Regions from separate parts of the Paenibacillus sp. OK060 genome, predicted to be linked through region 1. Evidence: predicted binding sites of a transcription regulator. Region 1 holds the regulator's gene; each other region holds the start of a gene.
What was found. The regulator Rex, encoded in region 1, represses fermentation and respiration genes when NADH is low (regulators of the CRP and FNR family bind a similar motif). The targets are predictions, from matches to a motif close to TTGTGAAATATTTCACAA.

Region 1 (7,889 bases):
AAGGCGAAAATATGAATAAATTATTAATTTTAACTATTCAAATCCAAAATGATCAACAAAGTACGCCAAAGAACCGGACCAGTCGGGTTTCCGTCTGCCGGTTCTTAAATGTATTCTCTTCAGACGATAGTACGTCTGCTAATTCTAGCTGTTCGGAATCGTATAGACCAGGTCCACTTGTTCCCCGTTGCTGAAGCGGTAAAACCGATAATAGTTGTGAGTATCATCGTTGTAATACACTTGCCATACATAGATTCCATTCACAACGCCTGGCATGATTCGTTTGATCTCCCCACCGGGAACTTCAGAGCTGAACCGATTTCGAATCTGAGCTTCATTCATGCCGTTCTTTAACAGTTCACCGTGTACTGCATTGGTTCCCGTCACGGGTTTGTTATTCTCATCAAACTTGATCCACACCATGACATCCTGGTTATCCTTACTTTTGCCGATCAGGGTCCAGTATATGTTGTCTCCGCCGTCTTTCTGCCCCCAGACATACTTACGCAGCTCTTCGTGGGACGTAATCCCCAGCTGTTCCTGGGCCGCCTGTATGGCCAACGCCTCTTCCTTGCGCTGATCCTGGGTAACATAGACATAATAACGCTGAAGTCCAAACAGAATCAGAACCAGGAGCAGCAGCGAAATCCATATCCACTTCTTTTTTTTCTTCAAAAGCCGAACTTCCTTTCCCTATGACGATGCTGTCCTTGTAATTAACGGGCAAGCAAACTGTCAAATGCCAGCTGAGACTCACGCAGAATGCGCTCTTCATCCATCGTAAGACATTCGCCATGTTTAACCACTTGTTTACCATCCACCCACACATGCTCCACATCTTTGGCCGATGCCGAGTAGACCGTATGGGAAATCAGATCCGTATGCGGATAGAAATGGGCCTGTTCGATGTTCAACGCGATGAAGTCAGCCTTCATGCCAACTTGCAGAGCGCCTGTATTGTTCAGGAATATGGATTTAGCACCATACGAAGTTCCAAGCAGAAGCGCTTCCCCTGCCGGCACTGCAGTAGGGTCACCGGACACACCTTTGTGAATCAACGCAGCCAATCTCATCTCTTCAAACATATCCAGGTTATTGTTACTTGCTGGTCCGTCTGTTCCCAGGGACACAGTCACGCCTGCTTTCAACAGATCAGGCACACGCGCAACACCCGAAGCCAATTTCAGGTTACTGCCTGGATTGTGGGAAACTGCTACATCATGCTTTGCGAGAATCTCGATCTCTTCATCATTCAGATGTACCGCATGTGCAACCAGAGATGGACGGGAGAAAAATCCTAGCTTCTCCAGATGTGCGACTGGACGCAGTCCGTAATCAGCCACGTTCTGTTCCACTTCGCGAAGCGTTTCAGACATATGCGTATGCAAAGGCAGATTCAGATCATGAGCAACCTGTACCAGCTTCTCTATGTAATTCGGAGGGCAAGTGTAAGGGGAGTGTGGAGAGATTACGGTTGTAATTCTTCCGTCTGCTTGTCCATTCCATTGACGGGCAAATGCTGCGGACTCTTCGAGCTTGCGCAGTTGTTCTTCTTCTGAGCAAAGTCCGATTACCCCACGTGCCAGAGCAGCCCGAACGCCGGATTGTTCCACCACTTTCGCAACCTGATCCATATGATCATACATATCTAGGAACGCTGTTGTTCCGCCTTTTAACATTTCAAGCACGGATAGCGATGTGCCCCAATACACGTCTTCAGACGTCATTTTAGCTTCCATTGGCCACATTTTCTCCTGTAACCATACTTGTAACGCCAGATCGTCTCCGTGGCCTCTTAGAAGCGACATGGCCGCGTGACCATGCGTATTGATCAGACCCGGCAAGAAGAACAGTCCTTTTCCGTCCACCTTTGTCAGGCTTTCGTCTCCTTCCGGCAATGTCTCACCAATATGCACAATCTTGTCATTCTCAACAACCATAAAACCTTGAACCACGTTCCAATTCGTACCTTCACTCACGGCAAATTTGCCGTTGTGAATTACCCATCTATTTGTCGTCATCTTCCTCGTCGTCCTTTCCATTCTCCAAGTAATAAGCCAGGCTAAGTAGATCCGTCGTAAAATCAGCATGATGAATGCGAATATGCGGCGGGGTCTTCAGGATCGTTGGCGCAAAGTTCAGAATCGCTTCAATTCCTGACTCAATCAGCTGATCTGCAACATTTTGAGCTTCCGTATCCGGAACCGTGATAATACCTATACGAATGTTATCTTTTTTCACCGAATCCGTTAATTCATTCATCGGTTGTACCGTCAAACTGTTGATTTGACTCCCAATTTTCGGACCGTAGGCATCAAATACAGCGACGATCTTCATGTTGTCTTTGAGATAGGCATTGTAATTGGACAAGGCATGTCCCAAATTACCTGCTCCGACAAGAGCTACATTGATCTGCTGGTCTATTTTTAAAATATGGCGGATTTTCTCAATGAGATATGAAACGTCATATCCAATCCCTTTACGACCAAAGTCACCAAAGTAAGCCAAGTCTTTACGAATCTGGGCAGGATTCAAATCCAGCCTCAGTCCAAGTTCTTGTGAAGAAACCGTATTGACTTCGCGCTGATGCAGTTCATTCAAATAACGCAAGTAAACAGGTAATCTACGCACCACGGCTTCCGAAATTTTATCTGATTTCATTCATTGCTCCCCCTTACCAAGGCCACGATAGATAGATGAAAAGATGAGCACCCTGTCTAAAACGATGCAAAATGATTACTGAATTAAACAGGATGCTCCTTGTTATATAATTTAATCGCTTTACTCGCATATCCATGAAACGAATACATGATATTACTCAATTTTACCGCCAATCACTGGCGTCTTGCAATAATGGAAGCTACAGAGCGTATCTGTTATTGTTGCTCTTCGGTTGGTCTCTCGAGCCATTCCGAAATGCGTGGAACCATCTGCTCTGTAAGCATGTGCTCCATTTTGGGACCAGGTAATGAATATAAAAAGTACTTGCCATAATACGCTTCAATAACGCGTGTATCGTATACAATCACAATGCCTCTGTCTTTGCCTGTACGAACCAGTCTGCCAAATCCCTGTTTGAAACGGATGACGGCTTGTGGCACGGATAGCTTCATAAACGGGTTTTTCTTCTGCTGCTGCAAAAGCTCGCTCTTCGCTTCCACTAATGGATGATTCGGTGGCTGGAACGGCAGTCTGACAATTGCAAGGCAGGTCAGAGCCTCTCCCGGAATGTCCACGCCTTCCCAAAAGCTGCTTGTGCCAAGTAGCACCGTTGCTTTAGCATCTTGGAACCGACGTGTAAGCTTGGAACGGCTGCCGCTGTCCACCCCTTGCCCAAGCAAAGAGATATCGTTGCCTGACAAGGCCTCCTTAAGCGGGTCATAGACCTGTCGCAGCATGCGGTAGGAGGTAAACAACACCATCATGCGTCCACGAGTCGCAATAGCCGTTTCCGCGAGCGAGTGCACGAGCATATCCACAAAGTGTGCATCGCCTACACTGCCCTTCACGCTTGGGAAATCACGCGGAATGACAAGCAGCGCTTGTTCTCGATAATTGAACGGTGAAGGTAGCATCGACGTTAACAGACGGTTATTGTCGGCAGCTTCCTGCAATCCCAGCTGTTCGATCATGAATTGAAATGACTTGTCAACGGAGAGCGTAGCCGATGTAAGCACAACGCTTTTCTTTTTATCAAAGAACATATCCTTCAATTGTGCACTGACATCGACAGGAACAGCATAGAGTTGCAGTGATTTACTGCGGAACTGGCCGCTGGCCTCCATCCAGTACACGGTATTGGCATCATCCATCCGCATGAAGAAACGCAGATTATCCTTAATCGTTGCCAAATCCTTGAGCAGACCTGAGATATCCGTAATCAGACTATCGGACTGATAATCGTCCTGATCTTCTTTCACTTCAAGCAGCAGCTTGTCGCCTTTACGAATCAAATCGCCTAGGGTGACATAAATTTGGTTTTCAGCGTCCTGCAATTCCTGCCATTTGGCTGGTTTTTGTGAAGACTTCAGTCTAAGTGAGAATTGTCCTGTCTCGCCTGGAGAAGCATCGCTGCGTTCAGGCAGCAGTCCGAACAATGCATCGCTTAGTCGATCCCACATCTCTTTAACTTCGACAGCAAGCGGGAACATCTGATCAATCATGGAGCCCCACTGTACCGAATTTTCATGACCCGACAATTGAGAACGCAGCATAGGCAGTTGGCCATTTCGGCTATCTTTAAATAGTCGGGTCAGTGTATGAACCAACGTGAAATATTTCATATGAAGACCAAGGTGCTTACCTGCTACGTCCTCCAGATGATGTGCTTCATCAATGACGAGACTTTCGTAGGCTGGCAGCAGCTGATGTGCTGCTTTGACATCCGTAAACAATTTCGAATGATTCGTAATGACGATATCGGAAAGCCCGGCTTCATGTTTGGCCCGGTGATAGAAACATTTGCGGAACCAAGGACAGGAACGTCCAAGACAGGACTCAGACTCACTTTGTACCGTCTCCCAGAAGTCTCCTCCGCGCCCGCTTAGATTAAGCTCCTCGTCGTCTCCAGTCTCCGTCTGAGTAAGCCAGACAATCATCTGAGCCGCTGTAAAATAATCCTCTTTCGGTGTAGCAAATTCACGTTTATTGATTTTATGCTCAAACTTACGCAGACACAGATAGTGCCCACGTCCTTTGAACACCGCTGCCTTGAACGGGAACGGAACCACTTGGGTCAGCATAGGAATATCCCGCTCTCTCAATTGCTCCTGCAGGTTGATGGTATGTGTGCTGACCATCACTTTCTGTTCCTGTTTTACACTTTCATAGATGGCAGGCAGCAAATAACCAAGTGATTTGCCCGTACCTGTCCCAGCTTCGATTAAGAGATGTTTCTCCTCATCCAAAGCTTGTCGTACACTGCTGAACATTTGAGTTTGCGCCTCACGCTCCTCATAATGGTCCAGCGTCTCCTTCAGGTTATCTCTAACCTGATCCATAAACTGCTCAAAACTCACGCCTTCCAGCGGATTACCCTCTCGCTCATCACGTGGTGAGCCTATATCGGTCCAGTCACTCACGTTCAGGGCAAGCTGGCGGTAATACGTATGACCATCCAGATCCTGAATAGGCTCTGCTTCCTTCTCAGAACGCATTCCATCGAAGAACCAACCCAAGTCGCTGTCTTCCGGTGCAAACAGGTCACTGAGGCGCTGAATCGTGATCAGAGGCAATGCACGCAGCTCATCGAGACACTTCAGTAATACAAAAGCTGTTGCAAGAGCATCACTGTCTGCCTGATGAGGACGGTCATGCTGAAATCCGAATTCCGAAGACACATAACCGAGTTGATAAGAGCCCAGTGACGGGAACGAGATCTTCAGGAAATCAATCGTATCCAGGATCCGTCCGGTAAATGGCAGATAACCGCATCGATCGAGTGCATTTTGAAGAAAATGAAAATCAAAAGCAACATTGTGTCCAACAAGAACCACATCATCAAGCAGCGGAACCATCTCCATCATCATCTCTTCCAATGAGGGAGCATCCGCCACATCTTCATCGGTAATACCGGTTAACCCCGTAATAAACGGAGGAATCGGTACACCTGGGTTCACATAAGAACTATATATTTGAGTTATGCTGTAGTCATGATCTATGATGGCAAGTCCGGCCTGTATAATCTCACCGTCGGACTGCGTGCCGGTTGTTTCGAAATCCAATACGGCAAATTTCATTGCAATGTACGGTCCCTTCCATTCCAGTCTATGTTACAGCATAGCAAAAAAAAGGGCGTTTGAAAATTAACTGACAAAAAAGGCGGTGTCCCCGCCGCTATGCCAGAGGAGGGAACACCGTCTTAATGCCGCCGAATAGTCCTAATTTAAGGCAGTCAGCTGATTTGCATATTGCAATTTTCCGCTGTTTAAACGACAAGCTTCCATGTTATACAGCGGTTCGGTCAACGATGGGTCATACTGAAGCGCCTGCGCAAATAATGAACATGCACCTTCAGGATTCGCGAGCTTGGCCTCGATACAGCCCAGGACGTTACATACCAACCCTTTCAATCTCGGCGAACCGTTCAGATGCATGATCCGCTGCAAGTGTATTCCTGCTTCCTCGGTTTGTTCCAGGTTGAGATGAGCAAGAGCCAGGTAAAAACGAGTCAATGCACTTTCCGGATAGTCGGTCACAACCCTAGAAAATTGCATAATCGCCTGCGGGTACATTTGCAGTTTGAAATATCCCTGACCGCGACTGAAACACTCCAAATGCAGTTCTGGCAGTGCGGTAACAGCTTCCTGTTCAGGTTCGAGGGAAGCAGGCTTATCCAGTTCCCTTTCCCTCACCTGGCTCATTTTTTCTTCAAACATCAGCCACTCATCAATCATCCCGTCACTCATCCGCTTCAGCAAATTCCACTTTTGCAGCAATTCCTGTTTGCTTAGGCCTTCAGCAGAAGGGTAGCGCTTGATAATTTCATCTAACATGTCGTTCATTTCTGCGAAAACATGCTGGAACATCGATGCATCCCCACCCTTGAAAAAATGGATTAGTGCAGTGACCTGTACTCATTTTTTGTAGAATGGGTCGATTTCATTCCCCTTACCAGTCGATTACATAATCGTCGCATGAACTTCGTGTTTCATCGTTTGCACAGGTTTATTCTGTCCATCTACAAATACAACGGTAGGCTTGTGATTATTTGCCTCTTCTTGAGACATCATTGCATATGAAATGATAATGACGGTATCTCCAGGCTGTACCAGGCGAGCTGCTGCTCCATTCAAACAGATAACTCCACTTCCACGTGGGCCTGGAATGACATAGGTTTCCAGACGTGCACCATTGTTGTTATTAACAATTTGCACTTTCTCATTTTCCATTAGATCGGAAGTTTCCATTAGATCTTCATCTATGGTAATGCTACCCACATAGTTCAGGTTTGCTTCCGTAACGGTTGCCCGGTGAATTTTGGATTTCATTAGTGTTCTAAACATGGGACAGTACCTCCGATTTTTGCAGCCTTATATTGTCAATCAATCTTGTTTTGCCGAATTTTACTGCAAGTGCGATCAACAGATCGTCACGACCATGAACTTTTTCCTGATCCAAAAGTGGCTCAAGACTTGGAAAAGCCTGAATTTCAGCATAATCAATCACGGCCATTGGTGAACGTTCAATGTTCTCACGCAATATAACGCGGATATCCGCTGCTGTCATTGCCGTCCCTGCATCTACAGCTTCCTGTGCCTCACGCAGAGCCTTGGACAGAACAAGAGCTTCCTGACGCTGTTCTGTGCTGAGGTACACGTTGCGCGAACTAAGCGCCAAGCCATCACTTTCACGAACGATAGGACAAGGCACAATCTCAACCGCCATGTTTAAATCGTTAACCATCTGCTGGATCACAGCTACCTGCTGTGCGTCCTTCATGCCAAAAAATGAACGCTGCGGTTGTACAATGTTAAAGAGCTTTGACACGACCGTAGTCACTCCGTCAAAATGCCCTGGACGAGAAGCACCGCACAAGCGATCCGTTAAGCGGGAAACCGATACGGTCGTTTGTGTAGGCTGTGGATACATCTCTTCAACAGAGGGAATAAATACGATATCCACCCCTTTTGCTCGTGCAGTTTCCACATCTCTAGCTTCATCCCTAGGGTAACTGTCAAAGTCTTCGTTCGGACCGAATTGAATTGGGTTTACAAATATGCTCAAAACCACGATATCACTCTGTTGTTTGGCCGCTTGCATCAAACTTGCATGGCCTTCATGAAGAAATCCCATCGTAGGCACGAGTCCTACAACGGACTGTCTGGACTGAATCGACTGACGTTTCAAGCTAAGCTCTTGTCTTAATTCTGCGATTGTCCGTATCACTT
Region 2 (7,889 bases), 180 kb from region 1:
CGAACAACCTGCCAATGTCCATGATGTGATAAGCAATAATGAAAGCAGTAATGTCATTCCTTTTTTCATTCGTATGACCCCCCTCAAGATATTGAGCATTTGGCTTTACACTCTGATTATAAAAAGTTGTAGCTTACATCGTAAGGATGACAATTCATCAATGGAGGGATAAAATCCTTCACTGGACAAATAATCTTGCATTTACAATTGATAACAGCAAAAAAACAGCCCCTGCGAAACATGTTCGCAAAGACTGCTTGGTTGGAAGATCTGTATATAAATGTTTACTTAATGGAGCAAGTCATGCCCGCTGTTTCCGTACGACCTTGTTCAATCAAACGATACGCCCGCTCTACTTCCTCATCACTTGGAGAAGGAACTCCATCGAGCGGATAGGCTTTCCCCAGTGCCTGCCATTTGTAAATACCCATCTGATGATAAGGCAGAATTTCGAACTTCTCGACTCCATTTAGCGTTCCAATAAACCGCCCCAGATTGAGCAAGTCCTCTTCCTCATTGTGAATCCCTGGCACATACACGTGGCGAATCCACATTTTTCGTCCATTGTCCGATAACCATTGTGCGGTGCGCAATGTTCTCTCGTTGGATTTGCCTGTCAGCTTGATATGTTTCTCATCATTGATGTGCTTCAGATCCAACAAAACCAGGTCCGTGTTATCTAACAAATCATGAATTCGATCCGGTTCATTGAAACCGTTGCTGTCCAGCGTAGTATGCAATCCCCAGCGGCGTTTTGCTTCTTTGAAAACTTCGGCTACAAAATGAGCCTGTAATGTTGGCTCTCCGCCGGATACCGTAAGTCCTCCGCCGGAACTACGATAGTAGGACAGGTATGGCTCGATTTCAGCCAGTACCTCCTCCACGCTCATTTCCCTGCCACCATCCAGTGCCCATGTATCCGGATTGTGACAATACTGGCATTTGAGCAGACATCCCTGCATAAAAAGCACGAAGCGGATGCCTGGGCCGTCAACCGTCCCGAAAGTTTCGAGTGAATGAATATGTCCATTAACCATGCTGCCTCTTCCTTTCTTTATCGCATCCGCTGTGCGTTTAATATAGAGGTTCTATTCCTTTGAACCGTTGAGTTAAGCCCAAGTTACATCGAACCGTGGAAGGTCCGGTTAATGACATCGAGTTGTTGCTCACGTGTCAGTTTGATGAAGTTAACCGCGTAACCGGATACCCGTACTGTCAGCTGCGGATAGTTTTCCGGGTGATCCATCGCGTCAATCAACTGCTGGCGATCAAATACGTTCACGTTCAGATGGTGTGCCCCTTGACCAAAATAACCGTCCATCATGGCAACCAGATTGGATTTACGTGTATCTGACTCTTTTCCGAGTGCTTTAGGCACGATGGAGAATGTGTTAGAGATCCCGTCAAGGCTGTGTTCGTACGGCAATTTGGCTACTGAGCCAAGGGATGCCAGTGCACCTTTTTTGTCCCGACCATGCATTGGATTCGCTCCTGGTGCAAACGGTTCGCCTGCTTTACGGCCATCCGGTGTTGTACCTGTTTTCTTGCCGTACACTACGTTCGATGTGATCGTCAGTACAGACTGTGTTGGGATCGCATTACGATACGCTTTGTGTTTGCGAATCATGCCCATGAAGCTTTCCACCAGTTCAACTGCGATGCTATCGACACTGTCTTCATTGTTACCGTAACAAGGGAAGTCGCCTTCAATTTCAAAATCAATTGCGATGCCTTGTTCGTTGCGGATCGGTTTGACTTTCGCATACTTGATGGCACTCAGAGAGTCTGCTGCAACCGAGAGTCCAGCAATACCACAAGCCATCGTACGTACGATGTCGCGGTCATGCAGGGCCATTTCAATACGCTCATAGCTGTATTTGTCATGCATGTAGTGAATGACGTTGAGTGAGTTCATATACAGTTTGGCGAGCCATTCCATCATCGGTTTGAAACGTTTCATAACTTCATTGTACTCCAGCACTTCGCTTGTGATCGCCGGATATTCAGGTCCAACTTGTGCTCCCGATTTCTCATCACGACCGCCGTTGATTGCATACAGCAATGCTTTTGCCAGGTTGGCACGAGCGCCGAAGAACTGCATTTGTTTCCCGATCTTCATCGCAGATACACAGCAAGCAATACCATAATCGTCTCCATAGATCGGACGCATCAGATCATCATTTTCATACTGGATGGAGCTCGTTTCGATGGATACTTTCGTACAGTATTGTTTGAACGCTTCCGGAAGCTTGGTGGACCAAAGTACAGTAAGATTCGGCTCAGGTGCAGGACCAAGGTTGTTCAAAGTGTGCAGGAAACGGAAGCTGCTTTTCGTAACACGGGTTTCTCCATTTACGGACATGCCACCGATGGATTCAGTTACCCATGTTGGGTCTCCACTGAACAATTCATTATAATCCGGCGTACGCAGGAATTTGACGATCCGCAGTTTCATAACAAAATGGTCAACCAGTTCTTGAGCCTGTTCTTCAGTTAGCAAGCCTTCTTGCAAGTCACGTTCAATGTAAATATCAAGGAACGAAGAAACACGTCCGAGCGACATCGCCGCACCATTTTGCTCTTTAATCGCAGCCAGGTAACCGAAGTAGAGCCATTGGAACGCTTCTTTTGCGGTTGTGGCTGGCAAAGAAATATCGAAACCATGCATTTCACCCAGTTGTTTTAACTCTTGCAATGCACGAATCTGTTCGGACAGTTCTTCGCGGAGGCGAATGACATCTTCATCAATCACATCGACTTCAAGTGCATTCAGCTCACTTTTTTTATTTCGAATCAGGAAGTCCACGCCGTACAGAGCTACCCTGCGATAGTCACCGATGATCCGGCCACGGCCGTAAGCATCAGGCAGACCGGTAATAATCCCTGCTTTACGTGCTGCACGCATTTCAGATGTATAAGCATCAAATACGCCCTGGTTATGTGTTTTACGGATGTTCGTAAATATATCTATGACGCCTTGAGGCATTTCAAAACCATAAGCTTCACAAGCATCAATCATCATGCGAATTCCACCGAATGGCTGAATGGAACGTTTGAATGGAGCATCTGTTTGAACACCAACAATCTGTTCTTTGGATTTATCCAGATAACCTGGTTGGTGAGAAACAATCGTTGCTGGCGTGTTTACGTCAACATCAAGTACCCCGCCGTTATCGCGCTCTTTTTTAGTCAAATCGGATACGATATCCCATAACTCTTTCGTATTCTGAGTTGCACCTGCAAGAAATGCTTCGTCGCCATAGTAAGGTGATAAGTTGCGTGCCAGAAAATCATTCACATCTACGGATTTCGTCCATGTTCCTTTGGTAAAGTTTCTCCAGCCTGTTTGTTGTTTGACATCTTTTTCGATCACCGACATAGTAATCCCTCCACAAATTTGGATTTCCGGACACATGACAGGATGCTTCACTCGTCTCATCTGTGCCCAGAGCCGCGATTAATGTGATAAATTTCACATGTGAGCCGGAACATGTTCTCTCTACTTGGGAACCGGAACCGCGGATGAATGTTTTTCTTACATTTTCAGTATACGTCTTCGTTCTTTCATCATCTGTGATTTTTATCACAAAGTTTGTGACCATCCTCACTCCACCTGTGCTGTGCCATGGTGAACCCTGCAAATTCACACTTAGCCACTGCGCGGACAGAACAACTTCCGATTGCTGTTATCCCCGGATTTTTTTGATTTTATTTTTCAAAGGGTAAAATACGGGGATAAAGGCGAACGCTTCGCTTCTTCAGTTTTTTCTGCCCTCTCCGTTATGGTATGAATACCTGGTTCAAAAAGTAACATCACGGATTCCGTGTAACCTCTTTTAAAAAAGACAACTGCAAAGATTACGTTTTACCTTTTTTTACTGGAAAGACGGCAATCGGGGCTCCCCTTTCGGGGAACCCTGACTATCTGCCTTAATCCTGCTGTTGTGCTTTAGTTGTTATTCAAACTTGCCATAGAATGCGTTGCGATACACATCTGCCAGTTCAGTCACTAGCGGCAGTTTTGGATTGGCTGTTGTACATTGGTCCTCGAATGCGCGGTCTGCCAGATAATCGACATGTGCCTCAAAGTCTTTGGCATCGAATCCGATTTCCTGGAACGACTCTTCAATACCCAATGTTTTGTTCAGTTTGCGAATGGCATTAATGAGGCTGGTAACCCCTTCTTCTGTCGTACGTGCAGGCAATCCCAGAATGCGGGCAATTTCCGCATAACGCTCATCTGCAACAAAGTGCGAATATTTCGGGAACGATGCAAACTTCGTCGGTTTTTTCGCATTGTAGCGAATGACGTGTGGCATCAGGATCGCATTGGTACGTCCATGTGCGGTGTGGTACTGACCGCCCCATTTGTGTGCCAAGCTGTGGTTAATGCCCAGGAACGCGTTGGCAAAAGCCATACCGGCAATCGTTGAAGCGTTATGCATTTTCTCACGAGCCAATTTGTCACCTTGCAGCGCTGATTGCTCGAGGTATTGGAATACCAGTTGAATCGCTTTGATCGCGAGTCCATCCGTGTAATCATTCGCCATGACGGATACATATGCTTCAATGGCGTGAGTCAATACGTCCATACCTGTATCCGCAACAGCGGTTTTAGGCAGAGAGTATACGAATTCCGGGTCTACAATGGCTACGTCTGGTGTTAACTCGTAGTCTGCCAGTGGATATTTCGTATTGCCTTGATTTTTATCTGTAATAACTGCGAACGATGTTACTTCCGAACCTGTGCCCGAAGTTGTCGGGATCGCTACGAATTTCGCTTTCACGCCAAGACGTGGATATTTGTAGATCCGTTTGCGGATATCCATGAATTTTTGCTTCAAATCATTGAAATCCGTGTCAGGATATTCATAGAACAGCCACATCGCTTTGGCAGCATCCATCGGTGATCCCCCGCCGAGAGCGATAATGCAGTCTGGCTGGAAGCGGCGCATCATTTCCGTACCGCGGTCTACCGTTGTTGTGGATGGATCGGGTTCGACATCAGAGAACACTTCAATGGCTACTGGCATTTGACGCTGACGCAGATAGTGCTCTACTTTTTCCACATAACCGAGTTTGACCATCATGGCATCCGTAATAATGGCTACGCGTGTGATGTCCGGCATTTTGGCAAGATACTGTGTTGCACCTTTTTCGAAGTAGACTTTATTCGGCACTTTGAACCACTGCATATTCACGGTACGGCGAGCCACCCTTTTCACGTTGATTAAGTTTACAGCGGTTACGTTGGAAGAAGTCGAGTTACGTCCATACGATCCGCAGCCCAATGTCAGTGACGGCATGTTGGTGTTATAGATGTCACCGATGGCGCCGTGTGTGGATGGCGAATTCACGATAATCCGTCCGGTTTGCAGGCGATCTGCGAATTTGCTAATGACTTCTTCGTTCGTCGAATGAATAACAGAGGAGTGACCCATGCCGCCAAAAGCAACCACTTCTGCTGCACGCTCAATCCCTTCAGCTGCCGTTTTCACTTTGTAACAAGCCAGTACCGGGCTTAGTTTTTCAGCCGACAACGGGAATTTTGTACCTACCCCTTCAATCTCGGCTACGAGAATTTTGGTGTTAGCAGGGACCTCGATACCGCACATTTGCGCAATGCTGACTGCAGATTGACCAACAATCGCCGGGTTCACCGCACATTTCTCAGCATTAATCGCACCTGCGGTCAGTTTCGCTGCCTCATCCTTGTTGACGAAGTAACAGCCGTTCGCGATCATTTTCTTTTTCACCTGATCGAAGATCGGTTCTTCGATGATGACTGCTTGCTCGGAAGCACAAATCATGCCGTTATCGAACGATTTGGACAAAATCAGATCCGTTACTGCTTGATTGATATCTGCGCTTTTCTCAATAAAGCAAGGTACGTTCCCTGGCCCTACGCCCAGTGCTGGTTTACCACAGCTGTATGCCGCCCGTACCATACCTGATCCGCCTGTTGCCAGAATGAGCGCCACATCATTATGATTCATCAGTGCGTTTGTGCGATCCATGGAAGGATCATCAATCCACTGGATACAATCCGCTGGAGCACCATGCTTCACTGCAGCATCAAGCAGGATTTTGGCGGCTTCCCGGCTACAGTTCTGTGCAGATGGGTGGAAACCGAAGATGATTGGGTTACGCGTTTTGATGGAAATCAGTGCTTTGAACATCGTGGTGGATGTCGGATTCGTTACCGGGGTAATCCCCATGATGATGCCGACAGGCTCCGCAATTTTCTGGAAGCTTTCGTACTCGTTATCTTCGATAACCCCTACTGTTTTGTCATATTTTATGCTATGATACACATATTCTGTTGCAAATATATTTTTGGTGATTTTATCCTCATACACACCCCGACCTGTTTCTTCCACGGCCATTTTGGCGAGCATCATATGTTTGTCCAGACCTGCCAGCGCCATCGCTTGCACGATGCGGTCAATCTGTTTCTGATCCATGGACATGAATGCTGCATGTGCTTTATTCGCTTTGTCAATTAACGTTTGAATATACTGACCTGCTGTCGGTTCTTTTACTGGGGCGACTTCGTTCTTTACAGCCATCTCCCTCATCCTCCTAAAGGTTCGTATTGGTTTGTCTCTCTTCTTTACATTCACATCGTACCATGGGGAAAGAGTTAATTATGTGATTTTTTTCACAAAGTATAACAAATTTAATTTAAGTTTTTTAGTGTCTCTCACTTAGCCATTTACACTTCCTATTTAAACTATAGGGCTGTCAGATTCATCCTCTCCTTTCGAAAGTGAATTTAATCACAATGTTTGAAATTTCGCCATTTTTGCCCCCTTTCCACGCCCCTCAAACGGCAAGATAAGGTATATACTGAACTTAAAAATTGAACCACCGCAATTTGTACCGTCCTTCCCGGCCGAGAGATGACCCTGATCAGGACGGCAACGGTTTGCGGCGAACCACGGGGGCCAGTCCAAGCTGCAGAAGGCCGTCCGATGGACACAAAGGGGAGATAGACTTATGAGAGAACAACTGAGTGTACTGGAAAAACGCGGAAATACCAACTGTTTCTCGGAAGCGAATTTCAACCATCTGCTCGTAACGATGAAGGACAGAACCTATCCGGAAGGAACCCATCTGTATTGGGAGGGGGATGTCTCTGACAAACTTTATTATATGAAACGAGGCCGTGCTCAGATCACCAAATCCACGGATGAAGGCAAGGAATTGATTATGTACATGTATCAAGCCGGTGATATGATTGGGCAGGCTGATCCGTTCTTCGGATCGAAACACAGCTTTTCGGCGGAAGTGCTGGAGGATAGTGAGATCGGCGTACTGGAGCATAAAGACCTGGAAATGCTGATCTGCCAACACTGTGACTTTGCGATCGACTTTATGAAATGGATGGGTATCCATCACCGGTTAACCCAAACCAAATTCCGTGATCTGATGTTATATGGCAAACCGGGCGCACTCTGCTCCACGCTGATTCGATTGTCCAATTCCTACGGCGAGCCCCATGGAGAGCATGTCATGATTCATAAAAAAATAACACACACGGATCTGTCCAATATGATTGGAGCGACCCGTGAAAGTGTCAACCGCATGTTAAGCGATTTGCGTAAAAAAGACGCCATTGAATACGATAACGGCATGATTGTCATCAAGGATCTGCACATGCTCCAGGGCATCTGTCACTGTGAATTATGTCCTAACGAGATTTGCCGAATCTGACGCTTTTCCCATCTTGTAAAACTTTTGATACGCAAATGAAAAAAGCCCATCTTCTATAACGAAGATTGGGCTTTTGTTATGCTTAAGATACAGTAGTCAACTCGAGCTTTACTGCATCACGTGGATTCAATTTCATGTCCAAACCGTTTTCCATCAGTTCCTTATCATTCACC
Region 3 (7,889 bases), on a different contig from region 1:
TGTAGAAAGGTGCCGCTCTTCCGGCATGCTCTGAGATGAATGCCGGCGTAGCAGGTGAGATCAGCATTTCCCCAAAGGTAGCCAGTACCATTGCAAGCACCATACCCGGATAGCTATACATGGTAATCATGACGATGTAGGCCATGCCATAGAACACCGCACTTGCAGTCATCTGAGCAGTTGATGTACGGGCCATCGTACGCTTGACCCAATTGGTGAAGGGTTGTCCCACAAAGATCAGCACCCCGTTCAGAGTCCAGAGCAGACCGTACATTCTTTTCTCCATACCCTCGGAAATAATATATGGAGACACACCCGTATTCCAGATGGAATTACCAAACAGCAGGAACAGCACGCCCAGGCTCATGAACAGATATAATCTGGTGTTGCCCAGCAGCGCCCAGACGCCCGGCCCATCGGGAACCGTTTTGCGTTTGGTCAGATGTACTTCGCCCTGATCCGGTTCTGCCCGCGACAGATAATACCAGAAGAAAATCGCAAACCCGGCGGAGGTCACCCCGTTCAGTACAAAGCTGAGGTGATAGGAAAAGTCAGCCAGAAAACCACTGAGCGCTGTACCAATTGCCACACCGATATTGTTGGCGACATAGATCACATTGAACAATTCCCCGCGTCGTTCCGCAAACCGGAAGCCAATAAAGGCTTGAATAGCTGGTAACGACAATGAACTGAATAGACCGATCCAGCCCATGGCACATATAAACACAACCCAATACGCGCTAATCCACGGCAGAGCAAACAGCCCTACGGCATTTAACGCCAGCGATCCGATGATTAGCTTCTTGACGCCCACCCGGTGGTACAATGCACCGCCGAGCAGTTGCCCGAAGATGCCGCCCAGCGACTGGATCAGAATAACAAACCCCGCGTTCGCCATCGTGCGTCCAAGCTCGTCAAATACATACATCGTGGTCAGCGGCCACATCAAGGCACTGCCTGTCGCATTGACTAAACTTGCCAGCAAAAATATTTTCACTTCTTTTGGATACGTATCCAGCCATCTCATCATCTTGTTTATTCTCCTTAGTACCTTCAAAAAGCATATTGCCATAAAAAATAGACCCTTGCCCTGACGGCATAATTAGCCAGAGCGAAGGCCACTTGAATTTAGAATTTAGAAATTTGAATTCCGAATCTTGCTCTTTATCATTCTGCTTACGAACTATCCATTGTTCATCTTACCTGAAAAGATCCGATCTGCAAGCACATTCATTGACGCTTCACTTCGACAGTGGCCGAGAAGAATGTTGCCCCATTCCCCATGTCGGACAGACGATTGGACGTGAGCGAGTTCGCCCGCTGTTTTTTGCCATTGCCATCCCACCATAAGCCTTGACTGATCACCGTTCCTGGCAGCATGGATTCATTCACCTTGGCGGTTAGTTCGATCCGACCACGGTCGTTCCATACGACCACAGCGTCCCCGTCTTCCACCTGTCTGCGGGCTGCGTCCTCCGGGTGCATTTGCAATAATGGCATCTTCTCCAGACGTTGATGTTTGGCCGAATTGGCAAAGGTGGAATTCAGGAAATTATGATTTGGCGGCGACAGAAACATCAGCGGATAAACATCCGCAGGTCCAGCAGGGTTTTCCCCGTCATACCCCTCAACGAGAGCACTGTACGTAGGTAACGGCGGCAATCCCTTCTGTGCCATCGTTTCCGAATACAGCTCAATTTTCCCCGAAGGCGTGGGCAACTGATCCAAATAGGAGTCATGTGCAGACATATCCAGCTTGACGAAATGATGCTGCTTCAGCCCTTCTAAGGTTACTCCGTTCATGTAGGGATTGCCCGTACCCTGAAGTGCTTCCTCGATCATCTGTTCCGGTGTCTCACCGAAAATCTCCGGATCATACCCCATCGCCTGTCCAAGCAAAGAGAACAATTCAACATTACTCTTGCTCTCACCCAAAGGCGCAATGACTGGCTCTTGCAAATGAACATACTGATGCCAGTAGGACGTATACAGATCCGTCGTTTCAAATGAAGATGTCGCAGGTAGCACAATATCCGCGTATTTTGCCGTATCCGTCATGAACAGGTCATGGACTACCGTGAACAGATCCTCCCGTGCAAAACCTCGCTCCACCCGCTCGGTATCTGGTGCCACCACCAGTGGATTGCTGCAGTAGACCATCAACGCCCGGATCGGCTGCTCCGCTTCCAGCAGCGCTTCGCCAATCCGGTTCATGTTCACCACGCGCGGCTCCGGGTTCTGCCTCAGCTCCGGACGCTCCAGCGCATCGCTATTCGTGCTCGCGTAGCTGTTGGTACGAATGGCGCCACCGCCGCGCTTCAGCCACTGACCTGTAATGGCAGGTAGACAAGCTACACTGCGTACGTTCATGCCACCGTTGTCGTGATGCTGGAGGCCATTGCCGATATGAATGTGGGCTGCCTGTGCGTTGCCATACAGCTCAGCCAGCTTCACGATGTCCGCCTCCGGCACGCCTGTAATGCGTGCAACGCGCTCCGGGGTGTAGCTGCGTACATGATCACGCAGTGCCTCATGGCCCACGGTATATTTTTGCATAAAAGCCTCATCCGTCAGTCCCTGCTCAAACAATACATGCATTAATCCGAGTGCCAATGCACTGTCTGTACCGGGGTAGAGTGGAATGAACCAGTCTCCCCATTGGGCGGTCCGATTGCGATGGACATCAATAACGACGATTTGGGCGCCCCTTTTGCGAGCTTTCTCGGCCAGAACAACCTGATGCATATTGGTGCTGACGATGTTTCCTCCCCACACCAGAATGACATCCGCATGCTCTGTATCCTCGGGCAATGTTCCACGGTTCGCACCCATCGTATATTTCCAGCCGGTATTTCCCGCTGCATTACAGATGGTCTGTTCCAGCTTGCTCGCACCTAGCGCATTGAAAAATCGACGATCCATGCCATCCACACCAAGAATGCCCATGTTTCCATAGAAGCTGTAGGGCAGGATGCTCTCCGGTCCGTAGGTAGCTGCCAGCGAACTGAATCTCGCCGTAATCTCGCCGATGGCTTCGTCCCAACTGATTCGCTCGAACTGGCCTTCGCCCTTGGCTCCGATGCGTCGCATCGGATATTGCAGCCGCTCGGGGTGATACACCCGCTCCGTCATATTTCGGACTTTGTTACAGATGGCGCCTTTTGTAATCGGATGGTCCGGATTGCCCGCTACCTTCACGATCTTACCGTTCTCCTTATGAAGCAGCAGGCCGCAAGTATCCGGACAATCGAGCGGGCAAACTGCCGGGAATACGCCATTCTCCTGATCGATCATATACAAGTCCCTCCCCCTTCAAAGCTATCCTCATATCATATCTTCTTCCTGGTAATCGCGTAAAGAGAACAGTCTTTTTTTTACCGCCACAACCGCTCCAAATTTTTTTCAAAAAAATCTTTTTTTCCTTTGATTCAATCTCGAAATTCAGGGGTAAATTAAAAATAAGGCATTAGGCTAGTGTTTCCCCACTTCCTCCTCATGCCATATCATGGACCACTCCCGAAATTCGCCATGAACAGGTTTCGTTCCCCCGAACCTTGTCATGGCGAATTTATTTTGCGTGGATATTTTTACATTAAAAAAAGCGATTCCTCTCCCGTCCATCACAGCAGACAGCCATGACTTGAACGAGATCAAAATCGCCTCTCCTGTTTACTTTGCACTCGTCTTTTCATTCGTTTTCGCACTTGTACCACGTTTACAACGCTACTCAATTACTCGGCAAAATTCCGCTACGCCTGCTTGCTCCACATCGGTCTGGCTTCCGTTTCCACAGGCTGGGCCGCCGCCATGGCCACCTCAGGCTTCACTTCCGGCTCATGCTTGCGCAGGTACACCATCCAGTAAGCAGCTGCAACAAACAGCGCCCCTCCCGTCAGGTTGCCAAGCCATACCGGAATGAAATTCATGACGTATTGTCCCCACGAATAATGCCCTTCAAAGATCGCAGCAGGAATCAGGAACATGTTGGCGACAACGTGCTGGAATCCAATAGCTACAAAGGCCATCGTTGGGAACCATATGCCCAATACTTTTCCACTCATCGTATCCGATGCATAAGACAACCAAACCGCGAGAGCGACCAGCCAGTTACACCCGATCCCGGATATAAAAGCCTGAAGGAAGCTGTCGTCCAGCTTGTGTCCAGCCATATCCACCACTTTGGTCAAATAAGCCCCCTCTGCCGTCAGACCAAGCACATGCCCAAACGCATAGGCCACAAAGATCGCCCCAAGGAAATTACCTATCGTTACTAAGGTGAGATTCTTCAACATGTTGCCTGCGGACAGTTTACGTGCAATCGTCGCGAGTGGAACAGCCATCATATTGCCTGTTAGCAGTTCCCCACCGCCAATCAGCACCAATATCAAACCTACCGGGAACACTGCTGCGCCAATCAGATTAACCAAGCTGCCCCACTCGGCCGGAGCAGAGGCAATGACCCGAATATCCAGCAGAAATCCAAGCGCAATAAAAGCGCCTGCCAGAAAACTGAGTATCAATACGGAGGACACCGGATTTTGGGCTTTCTTCATCCCCGTATGCGCCGTATATTGTGCAACCTCAAGAGGTGTTTTTGCTGCCATAACGATCCTCTCCTTCACAGTTCATGAACATCATAATTCAACCTGTTTTGTTGATATGTTCATTGTATCGCGAAGGTTTCAAGAGGTTTGTTACTTTTATCACAAAGTCTGAAAACTACATTTTAATATTTCCGTTGTGTCTTGCTTGATATGCAGAAAAAACAAAAAGAACTACCGCAGAATGACTGCGGCAGTTCTCAGATATTTATGGTTATACCATCGCTGGTGTTTTTACTTCTACTGGTGGCAACGCCTGAAGACCCGCCGAGTTCAGGAAGTTCCATGGTTTGTTGTAATGTGGCTGGAAGAAGAAGTCGATGAAGGCCAGCTCATCTATCGTCATGTTGTTCTGGATGCAGACAGAGATCGTATTGATCGACTGTGTCAGATCAGCTTGTGACATGACCTGCGCACCAACAATGCGGCGTGTAGCCTGTTCATAGATTACTTTGAGCAGCAGCTTCTCTGCCGTTGGCATGAACTCTGGACGGTAAGCATCTTCAAGTGTTACAGCTTCAACGACCAGACCCTCATCCGCAGCAGATGCTTCCGTCAAGCCTGTACCTGCAATATTTTGCTCATAAATTTTAATACCTGATGTGCCTTGTGTACCCATATAACGTGTCGTAGGACGAACAAGATTCCTTGCTACGAGTGTACCCATCCGCACTGCGTTGGTTGCCAGTGGAATGTACGCTGCCTTGCCAGTTGGGTTGTAATGAATTGCACAGCTGTCTCCAGCAGCGAAGACGTCTTTTTGGCTGGTTTGCATATATTTATCCACGATGATTGCACCGTTCGGCAGCATATCCACTTGGCCTTTGAGCAGCTCGGTATTTGGACGGAAACCAATGCACAGAATAACGAGGTCTGTATCGAACTCTCCTTTGGATGTAATGACCTTGTTCACTTTGCCATTCTCTCCGGTAAACTTCTGAACAGTTTGGCCCAGCGCCAGCTTGATGCCGTGTCCAGTCAACGTTTCTTCAATAGCATCCGTGAACTCGGGGTCGAGATATTTGTTCAAGATCCGGTCCACACTATCGATCAGTGTAACTTCCTTGCCGTTCATTTGGAAAGCCTCCACCAGCTCAATGCCGATATATCCGGCTCCTACCACAGTAATACGTTTGGCATGCTTGGCTTTCTCAATAATCGTGTTGGAATGGTTGTAGTTTTTGCAAAGTAAAATGTTGTCCATCTCGATGCCTTCCAGCTTCGGTACGACAGGCCATGAACCCGTGGTCACGATCAGCTTGTCGAAGGTATCTTCGAATTCTTCCCCTGTTTTCAAGTTTTTAGCCTGAAGTTTGTGACCCGCAGCATCTACTGACGTCACTTCATGAAGCATTTTGGTAACGACACCGAGCTCGGCCAGTTGGTTTGGCGAAGAATAGAACAATCCGTCTGGATCTTTCACCACGCCACCTACATAAAGCGCAATGCCACATGATAAGAAGGAGATGTTGTCATTGCGCTCATACACTGTAATGGTAGCATCCGGGTACAATTTGGCGGTGTTAACGATGGCTGCGGTTCCTGCATGTGTACATCCGATAACTGCGATTTTCATGATAAGGTTCCCCCTTGGAGTATATAAATAAAAAATTGAATTTAACGTCATTGTGGTTGTGAAATATTTCACTTCTAAATGAATGCTGATTATGTGATTTATTTCACTTTGTACACTTATTATAATGTGATATTTTTCACATTGCAAGGGGTTAATCAAAATAAATTTTTCGGATGTGGTTTATTTACGATCAAGCGAGTCATCGACTCAATCTCCATTGACTTCAGTTTTCCCTGCTTATGGCTGGTTTATGCTCAAAATAAGCGTAGTAACTACTGAGGAGACACTTATATGAAGAGGATATTTGCACTAAAAAATTGTATCAAAAAAAGCCTATCCTCCAATATGGAGGCAGGCTTCTTCGTTTATTTTATACGCCAAGCAGCTTTTCAATCTCTGCAGTCATGGCTTCAGGGAATTCTTTTGGTTCAACACGCCCTACAACTTCACCCTCACGATTCACGAGGAATTTGGTGAAATTCCATTGGATGTTATTGTCTTCGCCAACACCAGGTTGCTGCTCACGCAGATACTTGAACAATGGATGCGCATCTTCACCATTTACATCGACCTTGGCAAACACCGGGAAATTAACGCCATAGTTGATTTGGCAGAATGATTCTGCTTCCTCACTGGTACCCGGCTCCTGGCCTCCGAACTGGTTACAAGGGAATCCCAATACAACCAAGCCTTGATCACGATAGCGATCATAGAGCTTCTGCAATTCACCGTATTGTGGAGTCAGCCCACACTTGCTGGCTGTATTGGCAATCACCAACACTTTGCCTTGATACAAATCGAGTGAAACTTCCTGATTTGCGGTCGTTACCGCCTGATACGAATATACGGACATGACTGATTCCTCCCATGAGTAAGATGTAGGTTGGGCTGCTGTATGTACTGTACCGAATAACCATGCGGCACACAGCCTGTCTCTATATTATAGACCTGAGGCGGTCAATTACCAAATCTGCGATTAAACCCTGCCTAAGTTCATACGTAGAATCAAATTTTGTCCATCGACATGGACATATACCTTTTTAGCCTGACTTCGCAACCAAAATAGCATCATACCGCTCTTGCCGCTCTGCCTTCGTCACCCCAATCATCAGGCCACGAACCGAATGCATGAAATATACTGCCGCTGAGCGAAGAGAATCGGCCCGAAGATGCTCATTATAAGCTTCCAGCATAAGCTTGGCCTGCTTCGGATGTTTCAATGCCGTCAAAGGCATGCCAAAGACCGATTCATCGATCATCCCGGTTGTTATTCGTCCATATTGCTGTAACCAGGTGTAGTTGATTTCTCCCATTCCTGTAGACCTCCTAGAATGCGAATGAGCCGCGTGCGTAATGCACAGCGGCTTCATTCTATAGTTTAGGACCACATATGGCCCGTTTCATTAACTTCCTGTCGCGTGACGAACGCGTTGCTCTGTCCGTCCTCCAGCATGAACCATTGCACTGTTCATGAGCACTTGTTCTGGAGGTGCTGATTGCTGACGTTCACCCGCAAGGGCGTAAGGCAAGCAGAGCGGTACACCGGAACGAGGATCAATCACGATATCCGCTTCAATGTTAAATACTTCGCGAAGCACATCGGAGTTCATAACCTCTACAGGTGAACCTGTAGCGATGGCTTTACCTTTTTTAATACCAATCATGTGATGCGCATAACGGGAAGCATGGTTCAAGTCATGCACAACCATAAC

Region 2: the regulator Rex is predicted to act here: its motif matches at 3,461-3,478, upstream of pflB (formate C-acetyltransferase).
Region 3: the regulator Rex is predicted to act here: its motif matches at 4,692-4,709, upstream of BLS14_RS12805 (formate/nitrite transporter family protein).

Annotation. Positions count from the first base shown of each region.
Region 1 covers NZ_FNFR01000002.1:875,104-882,992, forward strand. The annotation lists gene BLS14_RS10150 (DUF5590 domain-containing protein) at 145-675, opposite strand; gene BLS14_RS10155 (amidohydrolase) at 717-2,021, opposite strand; gene BLS14_RS10160 (redox-sensing transcriptional repressor Rex) at 2,008-2,661, opposite strand; gene dinG (ATP-dependent DNA helicase DinG) at 2,877-5,738, opposite strand; gene BLS14_RS10170 (tetratricopeptide repeat protein) at 5,880-6,503, opposite strand; gene panD (aspartate 1-decarboxylase) at 6,621-7,004, opposite strand; gene panC (pantoate--beta-alanine ligase) at 6,997-7,889, opposite strand, start outside.
Region 2 covers NZ_FNFR01000002.1:1,056,474-1,064,362, forward strand. The annotation lists gene BLS14_RS11085 (extracellular solute-binding protein) at 1-69, opposite strand, end outside; gene pflA (pyruvate formate-lyase-activating protein) at 285-1,037, opposite strand; gene pflB (formate C-acetyltransferase) at 1,121-3,379, opposite strand; gene adhE (bifunctional acetaldehyde-CoA/alcohol dehydrogenase) at 3,957-6,569, opposite strand; gene BLS14_RS11105 (Crp/Fnr family transcriptional regulator) at 7,000-7,716, shown strand; gene BLS14_RS11110 (hypothetical protein) at 7,799-7,889, opposite strand, start outside.
Region 3 covers NZ_FNFR01000003.1:228,476-236,364, forward strand. The annotation lists gene BLS14_RS12790 (MFS transporter) at 1-1,027, opposite strand, end outside; gene BLS14_RS12795 (molybdopterin-containing oxidoreductase family protein) at 1,231-3,294, opposite strand; gene BLS14_RS12800 (hypothetical protein) at 3,472-3,654, opposite strand; gene BLS14_RS12805 (formate/nitrite transporter family protein) at 3,750-4,604, opposite strand; gene BLS14_RS12810 (FAD-dependent oxidoreductase) at 4,816-6,177, opposite strand; gene BLS14_RS12815 (glutathione peroxidase) at 6,548-7,030, opposite strand; gene BLS14_RS12820 (hypothetical protein) at 7,218-7,490, opposite strand; gene BLS14_RS12825 (ABC transporter ATP-binding protein) at 7,581-7,889, opposite strand, start outside.